DNA from 2 places in the Corynebacterium ammoniagenes DSM 20306 genome. Region 2 is predicted to be linked to the other one. Evidence: riboswitches for the same ligand, from Rfam matches in the RefSeq annotation. Region 2 holds a riboswitch; the other holds the start of a gene.
What was found. Region 2 has a riboswitch for thiamine pyrophosphate ahead of CAMM_RS02300 (ECF transporter S component). Riboswitches for the same ligand answer to the same signal wherever they lie in the genome.
Positions count from the first base shown of each region.

Region 1 (7,896 bases), 230 kb from region 2:
CGGCTCGATAAAGAAGCCCTCGCGGTCGGCGGCCTTGCCACCGAGTACTGCCACTGCACCCTCTTGCTGTGCTCGCTCCAAGAATCCCTGGACTCGCTCGAAATGTTGCTTGGATACCAGCGGACCTTGCTCGATGTGGTCACCTTCGGAAGGGTCGCCCACGCGCAACGTTTCAATCTGCGCTACCAGCTTTTCCACCAGTTCAGTTTCTACTTCCTTGTCCACCAAGATGCGGGTACCAGCGCCACACTCCTGGCCCGAGTTCCAGAACCCTGCCTCGCGAATGCCTTCTGCAACCGCGTCAAGATCGGCATCCTTAAAGACAACAACTGGTGCTTTGCCACCAAGTTCCAGGTGCACTCGCTTCAGCGAATCACTCGCAGCTGAGGCGACCGCACGCCCACTGCCGACACTGCCGGTCATCGCCACCATGGCAATTTTTTCATGGTGCGAGAGTGCCTCGCCAACTTCTCGGCCCAGGCCTGTGACCACATTGAATACACCGCGTGGCAGGACACCCGCGATCAGCTCAGCAAGTTTGAGTACGGACAACGGCGTTTGCTCCGCAGGCTTGAGAACCAATGTGTTGCCCGCGGCGAGAATTGGTGCAATCTTCCACGCACCCATGAGCAGCGGGTAGTTCCACGGCACGATAGCGCCGATGACTCCCAGCGGTTCTCGCACGATGAACGAGGTGTGGTCTTCCACGAAGTCGCCCGCGCCGGCCTCCGTGAAAGAGCGTGCCGCTCCCGCAGAAAAGCGGAAAATATCCACGGTACCGTCGACATCATCACGCGCTACTTCTAGCGGCTTTCCGGCGTTGTGTGCTTCCAACCGTGCCAACAGGTCGGCATTTTCTTCCACGATTTGCGCGATCGCCAGCATGGCTTCGGAGCGCTCCTTCGGCGTTACCGCTCCCCACGTAGCAAAGGCTTCGTGCGCTGCGTCAACAGCTACGTCAACATCCGCCACGCTTCCGCGCGGCACGCGGGCGATCACTTCGCCATTCGCTGGGTTTACTACCTCGGAGAAGGACTCTCCAACGGACTCAACGAATTCTCCATTGATGAAGTGCTTTACGGGTGGGAATTCTTGCTCGGCAACCAAAGGGGCTACGTCAACACGTGTACTAGACATGGTTCTCCTTGCCTTTTAGTGGACATGATGTGGGTAACCACACCGGAATTCTTGTTGTCCACAACACCATAAACTGTGATCACACATCACACAAGGGGTTTATTCAGCCCGTATGGCTTGTGCGCCATGTCGCTTCCATGTACTTTTGTGATCCCACATCACATTATTGATTGTTTGGTCGCTTTAAATTCCCTTCGCTTCCTTTCGATTCCCTACTGAAATGAGGTACTGACGTGCAAATTAGCATCGACAAGCTCGAAGCTTTATGCCGCCATGCCGCCCAACAAGCTGGCGCTGATGCATCGACCGCCGCCCTGCTTGCCCAAGCAATTGCCCGCGCTGAACCTCAAGGAAAATCTTCTGTCGGATTGACGCACTTCTTTGACTACCTCCACGGGCTCAGCACCGGAGCTATCAACGGAAGAGCTGAGCCGAGTGTTTCCACCAACGGCGCAGTCACACGTGTTGATGCCCATCGCAATATTCCCCATGTTGCATTCCACCAAGCAGTCGGTCGTCTTTCCACGGCCGCGACTCGATACGGCATTGGAGTCATGGCTATCTCTCATGCCTTTACGGCAGGTGAGCTGGGTTATTACACCGCTGATCTGGCATCACGCGGGCTTGTGGGATTGGCCGCGGCAAATTCCTCGGCGCTGGTATCAATTGGTAAATCTCAGCAGAAAGTACTGGGCACCAATCCCCTTTCTTTTGCGGTTCCGCTTAGGGGCTCTCCCCTGGTCATTGACCAATCCATCACCCCATCGGCGTTTGTGACCATCCGAGAAGCTGCCAAGAACAACACTCCTCTACCCCACGGCTGGGCGCTCAATATTGACGGTCAAGCAACGACTGATGCGGTAGAAGCACTCGAAGGTGTGCTGCTTCCAGCCGGGCACAAGCTCGCCAATATCGGAATCATGGTGGAATCCCTTGCGGGCCTTGCCGGCGGATTGTGGTCTTTGGAGTCCCCGTCCTTCGATAAAGGCGGGCAAAGCCCCTCCATTGGCGTGTTCATCATCGCGATGAATCCGGCATTCTTTGGTGAGAATTACCTTGAGCGCATCGACTCCCATGTCCAGGTGCTTGAGCGCGAGCACGGCGTTTATATTCCAGGGCGTCAGCGCGAATTCAAGGACCATGTCGACGTTGATGAGCCGCTTTATGATCGGCTGCTTTTTAGTACTCAGGACACCGAATTGGTACCAGAGCAAGGAGTGATGGGTGGCCACTAATCGCACGACCTCGGCTGGCGTAGTGACTTCGGTACTGGCGTAGTGACTTCGGTACTGGCGTCGGTGCTTTTCGGAGCAATCTTTTTTGTCTCCGGAGCCATCGAAGCTCAAGCTTCGACTCTTGTTGCCTGGCGGATACTTCTCACCGCTGGCTGTTATGCACTCCTGCTGAGCTTTCCCGCTGGCCGGCGGGCGTTCAAGGCCTTTTGGGAAGTACTGCGAAAAGGCCCGTTATACGTCTTCTACTTTGTGATTTTGGTGGCGCTCATTGCATTGCAGCTATGGCTTTTCGCCTGGGCGCCCAAAGGCCATGCGTTGGACGCTTCCTTGGGGTATTTGCTGCTGCCAATCTTCCTCGTGGTGGTGGGACGGTTCTTCTTCTCCAGCATTGTTAGCCGCTTGCAGTGGATTGCCGTCGGCATTGCGATTGTCGCGGTAGCAATAAAGTTTATAATCAGCGCGCAAATGTCTTGGGTAACTTTCGCCATCGCTGTCGGCTACGCATTGTATTTTGCGCTGCGTAGCTACTCCGGTTTTAATAGCTTCTTTTGCTACGGCGCTGAAACAATTGAGCTGAGTCCCATTGCCATTGCCCTACTGTTTACCATCCCAGATGTCCTGGATAGGGACATGATGATCATGGTCATTTGTGCAGGCCTTGCCGGTGCCGTGGCAATGGCACTGTATCTTGCCGCATCGGTGTTGCTGAGCATGCCCATCTTCGGGTTACTGAGCTATGGCGAGCCAATCTTGCTCTTTGTTGCTGCACTCTTGCTTGGTGAGTCCCTGGATATGAGCGATGCGCTGGTGTATTCACTTCGAGGGTTTGCGCTCGCGATTCTCGGATTCGACGGAATCTGGCGCTCGCGCAAGACGCTGGAGCCTACACTAACTGTGTGATGCCGCGGACTAAAACCGCAATTGCGCCGGCAGCCGCCAGGAATGTTGCCAGCTGCCGCGCCATAGGGGTGGAGACTTTGGCATTGACTTTATCGCCAAGCCAAGCACCGACGAACAGCATTGCGATGGCAACAATCCACAACCACAGTGGTGCACCGCCGAAATCGACGCCGCCCAGCAGGACCAGTTTGAGCACGAAAGACACCGTGTTCGCTACAACCAGAACCGGGTGGAGTGTCGCCACAAATTCGCGGTAGTCCCAGTTAGTCAATCGAGCATAGATTGTCAGTGAGGGTCCCGCGATACCAGCGATGGTGGACATGAAACCAGCAGCCATACCGAAAGCAACGAGCGGGCCTTTGGCCTCCACTGGAATCTTAAACTTCTCCGCTGGGAACAATGAGATTCCCAAGCCCAGCAGCACAAATACACCAATGCCGATGAGAAGCACTGGCCCATCAAGGAAATGAATCACCGCCACTGCGGGAAGCGAACCCAGAATCAACGCCGCCGAAATAATGCGAAAGCGTTTCCAGTCAGTCCGCTTGCGCACCGCCCACGCATTGTTAACAGCATTGATAATGGACAAGCCATTGACCATGGTGACACCTTGCACCGGCCCCAAGAAGATGGACAGAACCGGTCCGCCCAACAGGCCGACCCCCATTCCGGTGATGCGCTGGAAGAAAGCACCAATGAGGACGGCTGCAAGGATGATGATGGCGATGGTTAACACAAGCAACCACTCTATACAGAGGTACTAGCTGTGCTGAAAAGGTAGCGCGATATCTATGCAGCTACATATCCAGGCACCGTTCCCGGGAGCGTTTCCGAGGCCGTTTCCAAAACCTCAGGCTGGCTCGGGATCCGCATTGAAGCATTGTGGAAACGCGCAATAGTTGTTGTGCTAATTAGTTCGCTCGCCGGTGCTTTTCACCAGCGGATCCGGTAGATACACCTGCCCGCCTGCCGCGAGGAATTCTTGGCTCTTTTGTTGCATGCCCGCGATGGCGGCCTGAGCTTCAGCGCTTCCATAGGTATCGCGGATATCTTGCGATATTCTCATCGAGCAGAACTTCGGCCCGCACATTGAGCAGAAATGCGCCGTCTTGGCGGGCTCTGCCGGCAAGGTTTCATCGTGAAATTCCTGCGCGGTGACGGGATCTAGGCCCAGAGCAAACTGGTCATTCCAGCGGAACTCAAACCTCGCCTTCGACAGCGCATCATCGCGCGCGGTTGCGCCGGGATGATTCTTCGCAATATCTGCCGCGTGTGCAGCAATCTTATACGTAATGACACCAGTTTTAACATCATCCCGGTTGGGAAGGCCGAGGTGTTCTTTCGGCGTGACGTAGCACAGCATCGCTGTGCCATAGCGGGCGATTTCCGTCGCACCAATGGCGGAGGTGATGTGGTCATAGCCCGGAGCAATATCAGTTACCAATGGTCCCAGGGTATAAAACGGTGCACCCTTGCACAGTTCTTGTTGGCGTTCGACATTTTCACGAACCTTATGAAATGGGATGTGGCCAGGTCCTTCAACCATGACCTGCACGTCATATTCCCAAGCCCGTTCGGTCAGCTCAGCTAGGGTGTCTAGTTCGGCGAATTGTGCTGCATCATTAGCATCAGCGATTGAACCGGGGCGGAGGCCATCGCCAAGCGAAAAAGCAACGTCATAGGCGGCGAAAATCTCACACAGCTCATCGAAATGTGTGTAAAGAAAGTTCTCTTGATGATGAGCCAAGCACCACCCGGCCATAATCGATCCGCCGCGAGAGACAATCCCGGTGACTCTATCTGCCGTCAACGGCACGTACCGCAGCAGCACCCCGGCATGTACCGTCATGTAGTCAACGCCTTGTTCACACTGCTCAATGACTGTATCCCGATAAATCTCCCACGTGAGAGCATTAGCGTCGCCGTTGACTTTCTCCAGCGCCTGGTAGATGGGCACAGTACCGATTGGAATCGGCGCGTTTCGCATAATCCACTCACGAGTGGTGTGAATGTCATTGCCGGTGGAAAGGTCCATCAAGGTGTCCGCGCCCCACTTTGCTGCCCACTCCAACTTCGAGACTTCCTCGTCGATTGAACTGGTCACCGCAGAGTTTCCGATGTTGGCATTGACTTTCACCAGGAAGTTTTTCCCAATGATCATCGGCTCTGACTCCGGATGATTGATATTCGCAGGAATTATGGCGGTTCCTTGCGCGACTTCGCGTCGAACCATCTCCACATCGCAGTTCTCACGCAGGGCAACGTAACGCATCTCAGGTGTGATGATTCCCTGCCGTGCATAATGCATCTGCGTCACGGTGCGTCCGGCACGCGCCCGAATTGGCACTGGGGTGCGGCCCTTCCACTGCTGGGATGACGCCCCGCGTCGCACGGCAGTGGGACCGTCATCTTCCAGACGCACGCCACGCGATTGGTAGGTTTCTGTGTCTCCGCGTGCGGCAATCCACTTCGCCCGCCACGGTTCCAAACCTTCCTCTGGCACACTGCCTGGTCCCATTGTCCGATAGACCTGCAAGGGCTCATTGGGGGTTCCATCAGGTGAATCACTTTGGTGGATTTCCGTTACTGGAACACGAATTCCATGGTGAGTGTCACTTATCCATCCGATGTGGTGGGAAGAATGCTGCTCGGTTTTTCCTGAGCTGTGTGCACCGTTAAGTGATTTAGACACACCTGTGCCACTGATTTTTGGATCAGACATTGAAGTCTCCTACTTTCCTACGCCGGTATTAACCGGATCAGGTTCAACGGTCTCGGACTCCATTAGCCCGATCTCAGCTCCTCAAAGGAGCACCCGCATGGACATTCCTTTTCTACCACCGACCAACATCCACGGCAATAGCTTCCTCAGGTACGACGGCGCCCTTCGAGCCCTGAAGCTCAGGGCAAACTAGCACCTTAGCTACCCAATCAGCCGATGAACTGAAGCTTGAATTTTAAGCAATTAAATTCAAATTTTCTGCAGATGCTGATTTTTATTCTCCCTATCGAAGAATCTACAAATACGCGCTAACTGATCATTCGCGCAGTAAGTACAGCTCGCTTCCGAGGCAATTAGATTCAAGGACCATTCACACCCTGAACCACTCTTACTACTTTTAATAGACAGGTTGGTATAGTCTTGAATAGAAATCAACAGACTTCATGGTCTAAGAATTTTAGGGATGAAATATACTATGCCAACTACTTCGCCTTCGATTGCGATAATCGGACTCGGCCCGCGCGGTGTCTCAACACTGGAGCGCCTCGTCGCCCACCTCAACGCCGTGGAAAATCCTCCTCAGGAGTTCCACCTTCATTTAATCGATGAGGCTCAACACGGCAGCGGCCGCATTTGGAATACTTCCCAAACCAAAGCACTGTGCATGAATACCTTCGCCCATGGCATGACGCTCTTTTCCGAGCCGGGCTCCACGGTTGATGCGCCGGTCGTGGAAGGTCCCACGATTTATGAATGGGTACGCCTGCACTTAGGTCATAATGAAGAAGTATCCGCGGAAAAGCGGGCATACGTCGACAAGCATCCGCTTGACGATGCCCTCTGGGAACGCTTTAGCACCGAAGAATTAGAGCAGATCCGGCCCGAGTCTTATCCCCTGCGCGCGCTCTATGGCTATTACCTCGTCTGGTTTTATAACTCGGTCCTGCAGGACATCCCTGAGTGGGTGCGCGTGCACAGCCACAAGGCACGAGCAGTGTCGATTGAAGACCACGGTGACTTTGATGTCATTGCATTAAACAATGGCGAAAGCGTCCAAGCCTCCGCCACCATTGCTGTTACCGGCTGGCAAAAGCAGGGTCTTGCTGAGCAGGAAAAGTGGATTGCACAGACCTTAGAAGATCACCCAGATCTTAATTGGATTCGCGCGAATAATCCTATTGAGCAGGACGTTTCCTCCATCAAGGACAATGAAAAGGTACTGTCGCGCGGTCTAGGCATGGGCTTTTTCGATATTTTGATTTTGACCACCGAAGAACGCGGCGGCCAATTCGTGGAAGATTCCAACGCCGCGGGCGGCCTGCGCTATATCGCCACTGGTAAAGAGCCAACGTACTTTGCCAGCTCCCGTCGCGGTTATCCTTTCATGCCGCAAGCCGATGATGGCGGTTTGCCACCGGCAGCAGAGATTCCACGTCTCAAAAAGGTCGTGGCCGAGCTCTCCGATCGGGAAGGCCGCCGCAGCATCGACTACGACGTGGAGGTCTGGCCCGCAGTGCTTCGCGATGCCTACCACGCCTATGTCAAGACGTTGGCGCGAGTCGAGCCGGACGCATTAAAGGCAGATCTTGATACCGTCGTGCAGGCTATCGATGATGCGGAGGTCGATGCCAGCGTCGTCTTCAATGGTGTCAGCGCCATGGATGATGTCATCTCCCAATACACCACGAAGCGTTTTTCGCTGTTGCGCTGGATGCACTTGCTTCCTGCTAACTTTGATAGCTCCGAAGAGCTCACTGCGTATTTGATGCAGCGTCTGGAAGAAGACCTCAAAGACGCAGAAGCCGGCCAAGACAGTCCAGTTCGCGCAGCACTGTGGTCACTCGGGTTTTCCCGCAAGCCCACCCAGGTGCTCGGCGCCGAAGGTCGCTACACGGTCGAATC
Region 1 is NZ_CP009244.1:709,176-717,071, reverse strand. It holds gene CAMM_RS03445 (aminobutyraldehyde dehydrogenase) at 1-1,137, opposite strand, end outside; gene CAMM_RS03440 (Ldh family oxidoreductase) at 1,371-2,372, shown strand; gene CAMM_RS03435 (EamA family transporter) at 2,415-3,272, shown strand; gene CAMM_RS03430 (sulfite exporter TauE/SafE family protein) at 3,256-4,014, opposite strand; gene thiC (phosphomethylpyrimidine synthase ThiC) at 4,180-5,994, opposite strand; TPP riboswitch at 5,991-6,101, opposite strand; gene CAMM_RS03420 (FAD/NAD(P)-binding protein) at 6,470-7,896, shown strand, end outside.
Region 1: linked by a shared signal. The riboswitch ahead of thiC (phosphomethylpyrimidine synthase ThiC) and the one ahead of CAMM_RS02300 (ECF transporter S component) in region 2 are both predicted to bind thiamine pyrophosphate.

Region 2 (7,896 bases):
TGGTTGTGAACTCTAAGGGTGACTACATCACCCGTCCGATTAAGACTTCCTTCCGTGAAGGTCTGTCGGTTCTGGAGTACTTCAACAACTCCCACGGTTCCCGTAAGGGTCTGGCCGATACCGCGCTGCGTACCGCTGACTCGGGCTACCTGACCCGTCGTCTGGTTGACGTTGCGCAGGATGTCATCGTTCGCGAAGACGACTGTGGCACCCGTCAGGGTGTTCGCGTTCCAATCGCGGAAGAGATTGCAGAAGACACCTTCGCAATCCACGAGCTGTGGGAGACCTCAGCTTCGGGCCGCGTTGTCGCAACAGATGTCAAGGATTCCGAGGGCAATGTCGTCGCCGAAGCTGGCGCAGACTTGACCGACGAACTCACTGACAAGCTGGTTAAGGCTGGCATCCCAGAGATCAAGGTCCGCTCGGTTCTGACTTGTCAGACCCCAGCCGGCGTCTGTGCGAAGTGCTACGGCAAGTCCATGGCTTCTGGCCAGCTGGTCGATATCGGCGAAGCAGTCGGTATTGTTGCTGCTCAGTCCATTGGTGAGCCTGGTACCCAGCTGACCATGCGTACCTTCCACCAGGGTGGTGTCGGTGGCGATATTACCGGCGGTCTGCCACGTGTTCAGGAACTATTTGAGGCACGTAACCCGAAGAACCGTGCACCAATCGCTTCTGTCGATGGCACCGTGTCACTGTCCGATGAAGGAAACTTCTGGACGTTGACCATTACCCCAGACGATGGTTCGGACAATGTGGTCTACGAGAAGCTGTCGAAGCGTCAGGGCCTGGCTCAGGTTCGTCGCCCGATGGAGTCCAACCCGAATGCGATGATCGAGCGCTCCTTGCGCGACGGTGACCATGTCACCACCGGTCTTCGCTTGATGCGCGGTGCAGCTGACCCACACGACGTACTTGAGGTTCTCGGTCGTCGTGGCGTGGAAAAGCACCTCATTGATGAGGTTCAGGCTGTTTACCGTACTCAGGGTGTAGCCATCCACGACAAGCACATCGAGATCATCATCCGTCAGATGCTGCGTCGCGGTACTGTCATCGACTCGGGTAACACTGACTTGTTGCCAGGTACTTTGGTTGACCTTTCTGAGGCTCGCCAGATCAACTCCGCTATGCAGGCAGAGGGCAAGGAACCAGCTCAGCTGCGTTCTGAGATTATGGGTATTACCAAGGCTTCCTTGGCTACCGAGTCTTGGCTGTCTGCTGCGTCCTTCCAGGAGACCACGCGTGTGCTTACCGATGCCGCTATTAACAAGCGCTCTGATAAGCTCATCGGTCTCAAGGAGAACGTCATCATCGGTAAGCTGATCCCAGCTGGTACCGGTATCTCCCGTTACCGCAATATCTCCGTCAAGCCAACCGAGGCTGCCCGCAACGCGGCATACTCGATTCCAACTTACGGCGATTCCATCTACGGCGACGATGGCTTCGGTGAATTCACCGGCGCTTCCGTCCCACTGGATGAGGACTTCACCTTCTAGGTAAAAGTCCAGCGTAAACTACAGCGCCCGTGCTCTGAATATTTCAGGAGCACGGGCGCTGTTCTTATTTGCCCAAGGTAATAGCCCTCTGGTAGTTGTTGAAAGGCATCACATTCATTTACGGGTGCTCGCGAGCAAAGTGCGGGCTGAGAACCCCAGTGCAGGCGCTGGGAAACCGTCGAACTTGAACCGGATAATGCCGGCGAAAGGACAAAGAAATGGTTACTGTAGCTAACCCTGCTCGCTCCTTAAATTGGCGAGTTGTCGATATCATCGTTGCCTCCATCTTGGCAGTCGCATGCGGCCTGGTCTTCGTTTTCTGGAATTCCGTGGGCTACGCGTGGTTCATGGCCATGGACGCACTCACCCCAGGCCTCGGTGGTCTTGCCACCGGTATCTGGCTGGCTGGTGGTGTCATCGGCGCACTGGTCATCCGCAAACCCGGCGCAGCGATCTATGTCGAAACCCTGGCCGCAACGGTCTCCGCCGTCTTCGGCTCCCAGTGGGGCCCGGAAACGTTGTACTCCGGCCTGGCGCAAGGATTGGGTGTAGAGATCGTCTTCGCCATCTTCTTGTACCGCCGCTTCAGCCTGACCGTCGCCGCATTGGGCGGTGTCGGTGCAGCGCTTGGCGCCTTTGTCTTGGAACTATTTACCTCCGCCAATATTGCCAAGTCCCTGGAATTTAACCTCATCTACTTGGGCTGTCTCATTGTCTCCGGTGCCATCTTGGCCGGCGTGTTGAGCTTTGTGGCAGTTCAAGCACTAGCCAAGACCGGGGCGTTAGATCGCTTCGCCGTCGGACGCGAGCAGCGCGCAATTTAATGCCACAAATCATCACGCGGGGTTTGAGCTGGCAGCACGCCGGCCGTAATTCCCCGGCTATTTCTGACCTTGATTTAACAATTGAACGCGGCGAGAAAATCTTGCTCGCCGGCGACTCCGGTTCCGGGAAATCCACGCTGCTGGCAGCGCTTGCAGGCGTACTCGGCGGGGATGATGAAGGAACCTTATGCGGCGAACTGACCATCAATGCCGGCACCGTTGGGCTGGTTCTACAAGATCCTGACTCACAGGTTATTGCTTCACGCGTCGGTGATGACGTGGCCTTTGGCTGTGAAAACCTGGGGCTAGACCGCGATGAGATCTGGCGCCGCGTTCACATGGCATTGGAGCTGGTGGGTTTGGATCTCAGCATCGATCACCCCACCGCACGGCTTTCTGGCGGGCAAAAGCAACGCCTGGCGCTAGCCGGGGTGATTGCCATGGGTGCCGAGGTCATCTTATTGGATGAACCCACGGCAAACTTGGACCCGCAAGGCTCTGCCGATGTCGTAGCCGCCGTGCAGCACATCGTGGAAGAAACCGGCGCAACCCTGATTGTCATTGAGCACAATTACAAGGAATGGGCACCCGTTCTAGACCGTGCCATTGTTTTGGAGCACGGCAAATTAGTCTATGACGGCGATAGTGCCACGGCCATCGCTAAGCGGCGCATCACGGGCCTACCCGCCGCGCAGCCAGTGCTTAACGATGCCCCCGCCGCGCTTTTCTCTCACAACCTGGTCACACGGTTCGGCCCGGCTCGGACCCTTGCTGTGCCCGAAGGCGCGTCGACGGTCATTACCGGAGCTAATGGCTTGGGCAAGACCACGTGGCTGATGACAATGGCCGGGCTGCTGAAACCCGTAGCCGGTGAGCTGGGATATTCCGCAAGCATTCGCCGCGGTTTAAAGGCCAACCCGCATGCCTGGACCTCGGCCCAACTAGCACAGCGGATTGGTTTTGTGTTTCAAAACCCCGAGCATCAATTCGTCGCGCGCAGCGTGCTCGAAGAAATGCGCGTGGGTCCCAGCGTCATGCGAACGCTTTCCAAGCGAAAGCTTCTCAAACAGGATCGCCGCGGGCGAGCCCAAGATGAGCAAGGTGCTTTCGCAAGGGTGGGGGAGAAGGAGGTCGAAGAGCGCATCGACAAGCTCTTGCACCGCTTGCGGCTGACCTCGTTGGTAGAAGCGAACCCCTTTACCTTATCTGGTGGGGAAAAGCGCCGGTTGTCGGTTGCGACTGCCTTGGTGACCGCACCCAGCGTGGTGTTGCTGGACGAGCCCACCTTTGGCCAAGACCCGCAAACCTTTGCGGAACTGGTGTGGATGATCCGCGAGCTTGTCGATGACGGTGTCACCGTGGCTTCTATTACCCACGATGAGCTTTTTATCTCCGCCTTGGCCGATTGCCACCTGGTGGTGAGCGCTGATGCCTAATGTTTTATCTGAGGTCAACCCGCTGACCCGCCTGGCACTCATCTTGGTTTTAACCACCCCACAATTGCTCTCAGTGGATTGGGTCAGCGCCGCGGTGTCTTTGGCCATTACCTTTATGTGCGCCCCCTTGTGTGGGGTGGGGATTAAACGGCTGTTGGCGATGAGCTGGCCGCTGTTTATCATCGCGCCCATCTCTGGGGTGTCCATGTTGCTTTATGCCCAAGAAGGCGGCCGGGAGTACTTTTCTTTCTGGTTGGCAACCGTGACTGATAACTCCATTGAGCTGGCTTTAGCGATGATGCTGCGCGTGCTCGCTGTCGCCTTGCCCGTGATTGTCCTAGCGCGTGATATTGACCCGACTGAGCTCGGCGACGCCCTTGCCCAAATCCTGAAACTACCCCCGCGCTTTGTCATCGGTGCGGTAGCTGGCGTGCGGATGCTAACGCTATTTAAAGAAGACTGGCACGCCATGGCCCAGGCCCGCCGTGCCCGCGGGCTCGCTGATCGTGGAAAGATAGCGCATTTGGCGTCCATGTCTTTTGGGCTGTTGGTCTTAGCGTTGCGTCGCGGCGGCAAACTAGCCACTGCCATGGAAGCGCGCGGTTTTGCCCGACCCATTCCGGGTGGAGGTCGGCGCACCTGGGCGCGGGAATCCAGGCTAGTGGCTACGGACTGGTGGGTCATGCTCGCCGGTGTTATTTTGGCGTCGCTGCCTGTGCTTGTCTCGGTTGTTACTGACTCGTGGCGCTTTTTGGGGCTGTAGAAACTACGCGGAGATTTTGCCCGCAATTTTGTACAAAAAAGAATTTTTACGCATACCATGGAATGAATAAAGTTCTACTTCGAACTTGTGGCAAAGCATTTGAAAGGTGTGGCTAGGAAAGTACAGGATTGCCGACGTGCAATTCTTATTGGCTCATCCCAATTCCATGACTGTGATTATTAAAACCACCATTGACCCTGCAGCAAGTGCCGAGGGCGTACCAACCGGGTTTATGCCCAGCGAAGATAGTGCATCGGAGGAAGCAACAGCTGTTCCCGGTCAACACCGGGAAGAGAGCGATCCGCCCGATACCATCGAAGCCTCAACCTTTGAACAGGCCCAAGACCTGTTAGAGAACAAGATTGCGGAACTGGCAGAACAGCGCAATAAGCCTATGAAGCCGATTACCGTGCTTATCGATGGCCCCTCCGGCGCTGGTAAAACCTGGTTTGCCGCGCGCTTATCGGAGCACACCCAGTGGCAAACCGTGCACTTAGATGAGTTTTATCCCGGCTGGCAAGGGCTAGAAAAAGGCAGTGAGATGGTCAACAGCCAAGTCTTGCGCAAAATGAACCCGGGGTTTTGGCGCTGGGACTGGAACGCTCACGCACCGGCCGAGTGGTTTAGCTTGGATGGTCGCGACAACCTGATTGTCGAAGGGGTTGGTGCAGTCACCACTGCCAATATTGAAGCGGCAACAGCGCGTGGTTCGGTAGTAACCGTGATGGTCACTGGACCGCGTGAAGCCCGCAAGTCCCGCGCACTCGACCGGGATGAAGGCTATGAAGACTGGTTTGAAACCTGGGAGCGCCAGGAATTAGAACACTTCCAGCGGCTGGTCGACGAAGGCTTGGAACCGGATGTGGTGTGGGAGTGGCATTACTCCACCAGTTCCGTCCATAGCGCTTAGTTGCGGTGGGTGCATTTGTGCAGATCAGCGCCGGAAATGGGAGAAGAACTCCCCGTCAGCGGCGTTTTGTGAAAGTCGCGCTTTCTTTGGTAGTGTTGGCAAAGGTTCGTTGCATTATGTGACGAAGAGTCTGATCCTTTTCTCAGCTTTACACGCCAGTCAGTTGTGACTCGGTGGGGAATAGGTATCTGGACACGCGGTAGGACCCCGGAAAAGAGTCCTCATTTTTGCGTGTATTGGTACTTGTTTCTCACCGAAGAGCTCCAACCCGGCAGGCAGTGCGCTGAGGCAAGTAATTTCTACCGATAAGAAAGACTGGTTATGCCAACTATTCAGCAGCTGGTCCGCAAGGGCCGCAATACCCCGCGCACTAAGGTCGCTACCGCTGCGCTGAAGGGCTCCCCTCAGCGTCGCGGTGTATGCACCCGCGTGTACACCACCACTCCTAAGAAGCCTAACTCTGCTCTGCGTAAGGTTGCCCGTGTGCGCCTGACCACCGGCATTGAGGTTTCTGCATACATTCCAGGCGAGGGCCACAACCTGCAGGAGCACTCCATGGTGCTTGTCCGCGGTGGTCGTGTGAAGGACCTTCCTGGTGTCCGTTACAAGATCGTTCGTGGCTCCTTGGATACCCAGGGTGTCAAGGACCGCAAGCAGGCCCGTTCCCGTTACGGCGCAAAGAAGGGACAGTAATACAATGCGTAAGAATGCTGCACCAAAGCGTCCCGTAGTCAAAGATCCTGTTTACAACTCTGAGCAAGTTACTCAGCTGGTAAACAAGGTTCTTGTCGACGGCAAGAAGTCCACCGCAGAGCGTATCGTCTACGGCGCTCTGGAGATCTGCCGCGAAAAGACCGGCACCGATCCAGTAGGTACCTTGGAAAAGGCTCTTGGCAACATCCGCCCAGACCTTGAGGTTCGTTCTCGCCGTGTTGGTGGCGCAACCTACCAGGTTCCAATCGAGGTTCGTCCAGTTCGTGCTAACACCTTGGCACTGCGCTGGATGGTTACCTTCACCCGTCAGCGTCGCGAGAACTCGATGATCGAGCGCTTGGCAAATGAGATCTTGGATGCATCCAATGGTCTGGGCGCTTCCGTGAAGCGTCGCGAAGACACCCACAAGATGGCTGAGGCCAACCGCGCCTTCGCTCACTACCGCTGGTAGTTTGTGGCTGACTATGACCCGAGCAACACACCGGTTAAGTTTGCGCTGCAGCGCTTGTCGATGCAGCGACCTAAGCGCACTTTGCGTTTGGGCCGGATAACTTAAAAATGTGACCTGCTCGGGTTATTGTTTTCAATGCACAACGGACAAAATTGCCACTAGAGCGCTATGAACTAGCCCGAAGTAAGATTCTTAAGATAAATTTCATCTGAGAATTCCCCCTCCGGGCTGCTAAAGGGCGCGAATAATGGCAAGATTGAACGAGAACTACTGTACGTAACTGCGTTTGTGTTAAAGAAGGATTCTGAGACAACAAACGTGACAACAAACGAGTTGGGGTATTAACCGTGGCACAAGAAGTGCTTAAGGACCTGAAGAAGGTCCGCAACATCGGCATCATGGCGCACATCGATGCCGGTAAGACCACCACGACCGAGCGTATTCTCTTCTACACCGGTATCAACCGCAAGGTAGGCGAGACCCACGACGGCGCATCCACCACTGACTGGATGGAGCAGGAGAAAGAGCGCGGTATCACCATTACCTCCGCTGCTGTTACCTGTTTCTGGGAGGGCAACCAGGTCAACATCATTGACACCCCGGGTCACGTTGACTTCACCGTTGAGGTTGAGCGTTCCCTGCGTGTCCTAGATGGCGCTATTGCCGTATTCGACGGCAAGGAAGGCGTGGAGCCACAGTCCGAGCAGGTGTGGCGTCAGGCTGCGAAGTACGACGTTCCACGTATCTGCTTCGTCAACAAGATGGACAAGATGGGCGCGGACTTCTACTACACCGTGGACACCATCGTTGACCGCTTGGGCGCAAAGCCATTGGTTATGCAGCTGCCTATCGGCGCTGAAGATGACTTCGACGGCGTTGTTGACTTGCTCGAGATGAAGGCTCTTATGTGGCCAGGCAAGGTTGCCATCGGTACCGAGGCAACCGAGGCTGAAATCCCAGCTGACTTGGTCGACCGTGCCAACGAGTACCGCGAGAAGCTCGTGGAGACCGTTGCTGAGTCCGACGAAGAGCTCATGGAAAAGTACTTCGCTGGCGAGGAAATCACCATCGACGAGCTGAAGGCTGCTATCCGTAAGCTGGTCATCGCTTCTGAGATCTACCCTGTTTACTGTGGTACCGCGTACCGCAACAAGGGTGTCCAGCCACTGCTCGACGCAGTCATCGACTTCCTGCCTAACCCACTGGACGTGGGCGAGGTTCACGGCCACGCTGTGGGCAATGAGGACGAGGAGCTTGTTCGTAAGCCTTCCATTGACTCCCCATTCTCCGGCCTGGCTTTCA
Region 2 is NZ_CP009244.1:475,398-483,293, forward strand. It holds gene CAMM_RS02295 (DNA-directed RNA polymerase subunit beta') at 1-1,496, shown strand, start outside; TPP riboswitch at 1,607-1,724, shown strand; gene CAMM_RS02300 (ECF transporter S component) at 1,715-2,320, shown strand; gene CAMM_RS02305 (ABC transporter ATP-binding protein) at 2,320-3,756, shown strand; gene CAMM_RS02310 (energy-coupling factor transporter transmembrane component T family protein) at 3,749-4,519, shown strand; gene CAMM_RS02315 (nucleoside/nucleotide kinase family protein) at 4,656-5,429, shown strand; gene rpsL (30S ribosomal protein S12) at 5,751-6,122, shown strand; gene rpsG (30S ribosomal protein S7) at 6,127-6,594, shown strand; gene fusA (elongation factor G) at 6,942-7,896, shown strand, end outside.